2 regions of the Enterobacter cloacae complex sp. 385G4 genome follow, and region 2 is predicted to be linked to the other one. Evidence: predicted binding sites of a transcription regulator. Region 2 holds the regulator's gene; the other holds the start of a gene.
What was found. The regulator PurR, encoded in region 2, represses purine synthesis genes. The targets are predictions, from matches to a motif close to CANGCAAACGTTTGCNTG.
Positions count from the first base shown of each region.

Region 1: the regulator PurR is predicted to act here: its motif matches at 1,872-1,889, upstream of pyrC (dihydroorotase).

Region 1 covers NZ_JBXWDD010000001.1:24,632-28,666, forward strand. The annotation lists gene bssS (biofilm formation regulator BssS) at 1-169, opposite strand, end outside; gene dinI (DNA damage-inducible protein I) at 442-687, opposite strand; gene pyrC (dihydroorotase) at 762-1,808, opposite strand; gene AC2FAJ_RS00170 (lipoprotein) at 1,935-2,495, opposite strand; gene mdtH (multidrug efflux MFS transporter MdtH) at 2,619-3,827, opposite strand.
Region 2 covers NZ_JBXWDD010000001.1:291,471-295,505, reverse strand. The annotation lists gene AC2FAJ_RS01590 (MFS transporter) at 1-581, opposite strand, end outside; gene cydH (cytochrome bd-I oxidase subunit CydH) at 743-832, opposite strand; gene purR (HTH-type transcriptional repressor PurR) at 1,130-2,155, shown strand; gene punR (DNA-binding transcriptional activator PunR) at 2,173-3,084, opposite strand; gene punC (purine nucleoside transporter PunC) at 3,199-4,035, shown strand, end outside.

The sequences.
Region 1 (4,035 bases), 270 kb from region 2:
CGACGTCTGTTGTTAGCCACAGCGTCTGTCCCACTTCCGCTTCGTCACGGTTGAGTTGATTTGGGGTCTGGTAGTGCAAACGCAGCATCAGTGCATCGTAGCTATCTACGGTACTGATATCCCAGCCTACAAGCGGATGGGTCTGGATGACTTCGTTATTCTTTTCCATTATAACCCCCTTAATGCGTGTTAGAAGACAACGGCTCTGAGGTTCAATGCATGTTTTTCTGAAAGCTTCTTCAGTATACCAAGTAATAAGGGTTCCAAAGGGAAAAATAAACAGGTAGCAACACATTTTTCTGCTTTTTAGGATTGTTCGAACAATAAAACACCATCTCGTTCACGATTTTTTAAGAACACGCTGAATTAATTTGATCTTTCGAAATTACAGGCAAAAAAAAGCCGGGGCGACCCGGCAAAAAACACAATGAGGGAGCAGTGTTAATCGGTAATGAACCAGTCATCTGCGCTTTCCCACGTTTCCTGCAGGATTTCGCTGATGCGATCTTTATCTTCTTTTGCGGCACCCATGACGGAGAGGTTGTTCGCTGCGGCGTAACGCACCGTTACGGCGCCCGCGTTGTCGGGAAAGGTGTTGTTAATACGACGGGATAATTCGCCTGCCAGAGCGTCAAGCGCGCCGGCAGGCAGAACGGTAGTTTTGGCTATGGTGACTTCAATACGCATAAATGCCCCCTGTGTAATATACTGTTTATTTATACAGGCATATTATCGGTTTTACAACAAGGGGCGTTGATTTTTTAGCGTTTTACCGTCCAGCTTACGGTTTCACCTGCCAGGAAGGGGATCAGCGTGTCATCCGTCAGCGCGATAGACTCCTCAACCTGGCTCGCTTTGCGCTCCAGCTCAATGAAGGTGTCATTGACCGGCAGGCCGTAGAAGCGCGGGCCGTTGAGGGAGCAGAACGCTTCGAAATGTTCCAGCGCGTTCATCTCTTCAAATACGGTTGCGTAGCTGGCAAGCGCCGTTGGGGCGTTGAAACAGCCCGCGCAGCCGCAGCTTGCCTCTTTGCGATGGCGGGCGTGAGGCGCGGAGTCTGTGCCCAGGAACGCACGCGTGAATCCGCTGGCGACCAGTTCGCGCAGCGCCTGCTGGTGAACGTTGCGCTTGAGGATCGGCAGGCAGTACAGGTGAGGGCGCACCCCGCCCACCAGCATATGGTTACGGTTAAACATCAGATGCTGGGGGGTAATGGTCGCAGCGATCAGCTCGTTACCGTCGCGAACATACTCTGCCGCGTCTTTGGTGGTGATATGCTCAAAGACCACCTTAAGCGCCGGCAGGCGCTGGCGCAGGGGCTCCATCACGGTTTCGATAAAACGGGCTTCACGGTCGAAGATGTCAATCTCCGCATGCGTTACTTCACCGTGTACCAGCAGCGGCATGCCCAGTTTCTGCATGCGCTCCAGCACCGGCATGATGGCATCAATACTGGTGACGCCGTGGCTGGAGTTGGTGGTGGCGTTCGCCGGGTAGAGTTTCGCCGCCGTAAATACGCCTTCGTTAAACCCGCGTTCCACTTCGTTCGGATCCAGTGAATCGGTCAGGTAGCAGGTCATCAACGGGGTGAAATCATGTCCCGCCGGAACGGCATCCAGAATGCGCTGACGGTAGGCAATGGCGGCATCGACGGTGGTGACTGGCGGAACCAGGTTTGGCATGACAATCGCGCGGCCATAAATTTCACTGGTATAGGGCACGACGGTTTTCAGCATATCGCCATCGCGCAGATGGATATGCCAGTCGTCTGGGCGGCGGATTTTAAGAACCTGGGGTTGTGCAGTCATGGAAGCTCCGGCTTGTCAGGAATCAGTCATAAGGATGGCTGTTTTTGCCGGACACAAATCATAAGCGGAAACGTTTTCGTTTGCACACTTTTCCGTAAAAAAAAGGGCGCCGCAGCGCCCTTCAGGTTAATCGGTGAAAGGAATAACGATCTCTCCCGGTTTCACCTCTATCCCTTTTGCGTATTTCTTCGCGAGGGCTTCACCCTTGCTGTTGTCTTCGCTTAAGACGTACGCCGGCTGCTGGTTAAAGTAGTTTCGCAGCGACTGGTTCAGATAGGGCATCAGGGTTTGCAGTACCGGCGCCATTTTGTCCGGCGAAACCTGCGCATCGACCACTTCCATCTCCTGCAGGAATATCGCCCCTTTCTCTTTGTTGAAAACGGGGAGCGCCTTCAGCTTGAGCTTGATGTTGGCTTTCTGATTGCCAAAAAGGGACGTCATATCAAGCGCGGCATCGCCTGCGAGAGTGACTTTATTCGGCTCTTCGCGACCAATCTGGCTGGTGAGATTGGTGAGCACGATGTGGGCATCGGCCAGCCCCGGCACGCCAATGTCTTTAGAGAAATTGTTATGTTTTTCCAGCGCCTGATTAATTTCCTGCTCACTGACGGTATATTGCGTAAGCTGGTTACAGCCGACCAGCAGACCGCTGACAACGAATGCCGCGGCTAAGACAATTTTCTTCATAGTGCTCCTCAACGAAAAATCGGCGCTTCTGTCCTGTTACGCCAGTATGTCAGCGTGAATGGGCAGAAACCAGCAGAAAAAACTGAGAAGTGGGGCGGGAGAGGCTCCCGCCCGAGGGAAAGGCTACGCGCCAGGCTCGAGCATGCCGCTCGCGCTGCGCTTCTGGCTGAACTGCCACCACAGGGCGAGAAGCGTCATGATGCCTACCACGCCGAGCATCATCCAGGGGAGTTCCGGCTGGTTCAGCGCTTTGCCGGCATCGAACAGCCAGCCGCCGCCGGCGTAACCCAGCGCACCGCCAAAGGCCAGACCCAGGCGGCTGAAGCCCATATAGCTGCCGCGCGCACGCGCATCCGCAAGCGAGGCGCTCAGCGTTTCGCGGGCGGGCTCGGCGATGATGGAGCCGATATAGAAGGTGCAGATCAGCGTAAAAAGCTGCTGAAGCGTGTTTACCAGACCGATCGGCATCATGCTCAGCGTCATCAGAAACAGCCCTGCCATCAGGCGATGCTCCAGGCGAAAACGCCGTTCACTCCAGCGGGCAATCGGGTAAAGCAGCGTTAATGACAGGCAGGCTTCGATGGCGTACATCCATTTTACGGCAGCAGGCGTGCCCGCAATATCGTTCACCATGATTGGCAGCATCAGCATCACCTGTACGGCGAGCATGTAATAGCCGGTCAGGGTCAACACGTAGGTGACAAAACGCCTGTCGCGCAGGACGCGTCCTAGCCCCTCGCGCACCGGGGCTTTTACCGTCGACAGCTTCCAGGCCGGAAGGTAGAGGCCGTTAAACAGGGCGCACAGAATAAACAGCACCGCCCCGGCCGCGCAAACCAGACGGAAATCGTACTGCAGCAGCCAACTGCCCAGCAGGGCGCCAACAACCGCCCCGGCGCTGTCCTGCATCATCAGAATGGAGAAGAAACGTCCGCGGTGCTGAGGACGAATCAGCTTTACCACCAGCGCGGTGCGCGGCGGGTCAAACAGGGTGCCCCCGATACCGGAGAGAAAGCAGGAGAACCACAGCAGCCACGGCTCCTGGGCGACCGCCATCGTGGCAAAGCCTGCCGCGCGGAGCAGCATCCCGGTAACGATCATCGGTTTAGCGCCAAAGCGGTCAGCGATCGCGCCGCCAAAGACGCCCAGCCCCTGCTGGACAAACTGACGTAGCCCCAGGGCAATCCCAACCATCAATGCCGCCCAGCCCATTTGATCGACAAAGCGGATAGAGATGAGGGGGAACACGACAAAAAAGCCGAGCACGACCAGCATGTTATCGACGAGCAGGAAATATTTACCCAGGCTCCTGGCCTGTGATACGCGGGACATTTTCCCTCCAGGGAAAATAAGAAGGTGAGCACGCTAACATTCTGCGGTGTCGCCGCGTTTTTTCCCACCCCCGGGCGCGACAATATTTTTTTATCAAAACGGTGCTTTGATAGAGAGTTCTCATCGAAAAATGTGAAAAGAGGTCAAAATGGTATGTCACTGTTTTCACAGACGGCACGGGCGCAGGTATAGTAAAGCTAATGGGTAA
Region 2 (4,035 bases):
TCTCTGCGTACATCAGGGCGTTCACCCGCACTGCCTTTTGGCAGGGAGAAGAACAACGCCACCATCGCGACCACGCCCAATCCGGCCGTCGCCAGGAAGGACATCCGCCAGCCAATGACCTCGCCCAGCCAGGTTGCCGCAGGAACACCGCCGATGTTAGCGATGGTCAGCCCCATAAACATGGTGGCCACGGCGCTGGCCTGCTTGTGTTTTGGCACCACGCTTGCGGCCACGACCGAGCCCAGACCAAAGAAAGCACCGTGGTTGAGGCTGGTCAGAATGCGCGACAGCATCAGAGTGGTGTAATCCGGCGAAATGGCCGAAAGCACGTTGCCCAGGGTGAAAATCGCCATCAGGAAAATCAGCGCATTGCGGCGCGCACGGTGCGAAAGCAGAAGCGTCATCAGCGGCGCTCCCACCATCACGCCGATGGCGTAGGCGCTGATTAACATCCCGGCGGCCGGGATCGAGACGTCCACGCCACGGGCGATAACGGGCAGTAACCCCATCGGGGAGAATTCAGTGGTGCCAATCCCAAAAGCGCCAATCGCCAGGGCCAGCAGGGGAAAATTGATTTTCATGCGTCAACTCCGGATGCCGTGTCATGTGGTGACACAGAACAAAGAAGCGGAAAGCATGACATCAATCACAAAAAATGAGAAGTTAACAAAATGGCAAAAGATTTTTGCCAGAGAAGTAACAATCGGAGCGTTCGGGAGGGAGAAGACTCCCCCCGCGTAAATCAATGCAGCGCAGCCGTCAGGCCAGCCGCCACAATCAGCGCCAGCACAATAACGGTGGTGAACAGCGAAAACTTCAGATCGGAACTCATCAATTTTTCTCCTTTTAATCCCCCCACGAAAAGTGAGCTTGCTCATTTTTGCACAGTTTACGTCAAAAATCTTCCTGGATTTAAGCTGATAAACACTTTACCTCTTCCCCTTTTCATCAAGATAGGCCAAAATTCCACGCTAAATTTATTAGCGTACCGGCCATTGACCCCCTCCTGACGTCCCGTGTCGTTTTCCCGGCGTGCCGCAATTCAAAATTGCGTGATAAGGGTGAGAGAAGGCAAACGTTTACCTTCAAGTTTTTCAGGAGTTTAGGATATGGTCTGGAGTGACATTTAATGGCAACAATTAAAGACGTAGCAAAACGCGCAAACGTTTCCACTACAACCGTATCACATGTAATTAACAAAACCCGTTTTGTGGCGGAAGAGACGCGCAACGCCGTCTGGGCAGCGATCAAAGAGCTGCACTACTCGCCGAGCGCGGTTGCGCGGAGCCTCAAGGTTAATCACACCAAGTCTATTGGTCTGCTGGCGACCAGCAGCGAAGCGGCCTATTTTGCCGAGATCATTGAAGCGGTAGAAAAAAACTGCTTCCAGAAAGGCTATACCCTGATTCTCGGCAACGCCTGGAACAGCATTGAAAAACAGCGCGCCTACCTGTCGATGATGGCGCAAAAGCGCGTGGACGGCCTGCTGGTGATGTGTTCAGAGTACCCGGAATCCGTGCTGTCGATGCTGGAAGAGTATCGCCATATCCCTATGGTGGTGATGGACTGGGGCGAAGCGCGCGCCGACTTCACCGACTCCGTTATCGATAACGCCTTCGAAGGCGGTTACATGGCGGGCCGTTATCTGATCGAACGCGGCCACCGCGAGATTGGCGTGATCCCGGGTCCGCTGGAACGCAACACCGGCGCGGGCCGCCTGGCCGGTTTTATGAAAGCGATGGAAGAAGCGCTAATCACCGTGCCGGAAAACTGGATCGTGCAGGGCGACTTTGAGCCGGAATCAGGCTACCGCGCGATGCAGCAGATCGTCTCCCAGCCTCACCGTCCAACCGCCGTTTTCTGCGGGGGCGACATCATGGCGATGGGCGCCCTCTGTGCGGCCGACGAGCTGGGTCTGCGCGTACCGCAGGACATCTCCGTGATCGGGTATGACAACGTGCGCAACGCGCGCTTCTTCACGCCAGCGTTAACCACCATTCACCAGCCGAAAGATTCACTGGGTGAAACCGCCTTCAATATGCTGCTGGACAGGATCGTCAACAAGCGTGAAGAGTCACAGTCCATTGAAGTTCACCCTCGCCTCATCGAACGCCGTTCCGTTGCGGATGGCCCGTTCCGCGACTACCGTCGTTAAGCTCATTGCGGAGCCAGTCAGTCTGGCTCCCGCAGCCACTCCCGGTTAAGCGTTTCGCTGTCCCCCAGATAGTCCAGCAGCCAGGCCATCGCCGGCGAGACATCATTTTGTTGCCAGGTGAGGCAGCAGGCCGCATCCGGGAACGGATTCTCCAGCGTTAGCTCAACCCACTCACCGGTGTCGATTCGCGGACGTGCAAAATGGGCGGGCACCATGCCTACGCAGAGCCCGGCACTGAGGCACGTCGCCGACGATCCCCAGTCAGGGGCGACAACCCGCCGCTGGTTGTCCAGCAGCCAGGTAATTCGCTTCGGCAGCGAGCGGGAGGTATCTTCCAGCACCAGCGACGGCCAACTGCGCAGCGTATCGTCGCTCAGCGGCCCTTCCGTCGCCGCCAGGGGATGATCGCTTGCCACCACGCATTTCCAGCTCAGCATCCCCATATCGCGAAAGGCGTAACGTCCCCCGACCGGGATCGCCTGGGTCGCGCCAATCGCCATCTCTACCCTGCCGTCCGCCAGCGCATCCCAGACGCCGTTGAACACCTCCTGCGAGACCCGCAGTTCTACGTCAGAGAAATGCCGATAAAAATCGACAATCATCTGCCGGGTGCGCTCGGGCTTAACGATGTAATCCACCGCAATGGAAAGGTGGCCCCGCCAGCCGTTCGCGATCTGCTGGCACTGCTCGCGGGTGATCTGCATTTTTTTGATAACAGAACGCCCTTCCTTTAAAAACCACGCCCCTGCGGGCGTTAATTCAACATCACGATGCCGCCGTTCAAACAGCGGTACCGCCAGCCACTCCTCAAGCTGTCGCACAGTATAGCTGATGGCCGAAGGGACGCGGTGCAACTCCTGCGCCGCTCCGCTAAAGCTGCCATTACGCGCGACAGCATCGACCACTTCAAGAGAATAATCTGACCACATTTTCTGCCTGCAAAAAATTTGAATGCACCCGACAAATATTAGCGTTTCACAAGCGGCTTTGCACTCCCTACACTCAGCGCCAACGTATACCTGCCTCCTCAGGAGAATAAAACAGTGCAACCCAGGAAAGGTTTTTTAGTCTGGCTCGGCGGCTTAAGCGTGCTGGGCTTTTTGGCCACCGATATGTACCTGCCGGCGTTTGCCGCCATGCAGGAAGATTTGCAAACCCCTGCTGCCGCCATCAGCGCCAGCCTGAGCCTGTTCCTGGCCGGTTTTGCCTTCGCGCAGCTGCTCTGGGGACCGCTTTCGGATCGCTTTGGGCGTAAACCGGTGCTGCTGCTGGGGCTGGCCATTTTTGCCGTGGGCTGCCTGGGGATGCTATGGGTGCGCGATGCCACCTGGCTGCTGGTGCTGCGGTTTGTTCAGGCGGTCGGCGTCTGTGCCGCGGCCGTGACCTGGCAGGCGCTGGTCACCGACTACTATCCGGCGAACCGCACTAACCGTATTTTCGCCACCATCATGCCGCTGGTGGGGCTCTCACCGGCCCTCGCCCCGCTGCTGGGCAGCTGGATCCTCGCGCACTTTGACTGGCAGGCCATCTTTGCCACGCTGTTTGCCATCACGCTGGTGCTGATGCTGCCGGCGTTCGCCCTCAAGCCCGCGCATAAAAAAGAGGCGCACGCAGACGCGAAGCCGATTACCTTCACCTCCCTGCTGAGCGCGAAAGCGTATCGCGGCAACGTTCTGATCTATGCCGCCTGCTCGGCGAGCTTCTTCGCGTGGCTGACCGGTTCGCCGTTTATTCTGCACGATATGGGCTATAGCCCGGCGGCCATTGGCCTGAGCTACGTTCCGCAGACCATCGCGTTCCTGGTGGGCGGGTACGGCTGTCGCGCGGCGCTGCAAAAATGGGAAGGCCAGCAGATGCTGCCGTGGCTGCTGGTGCTCTAT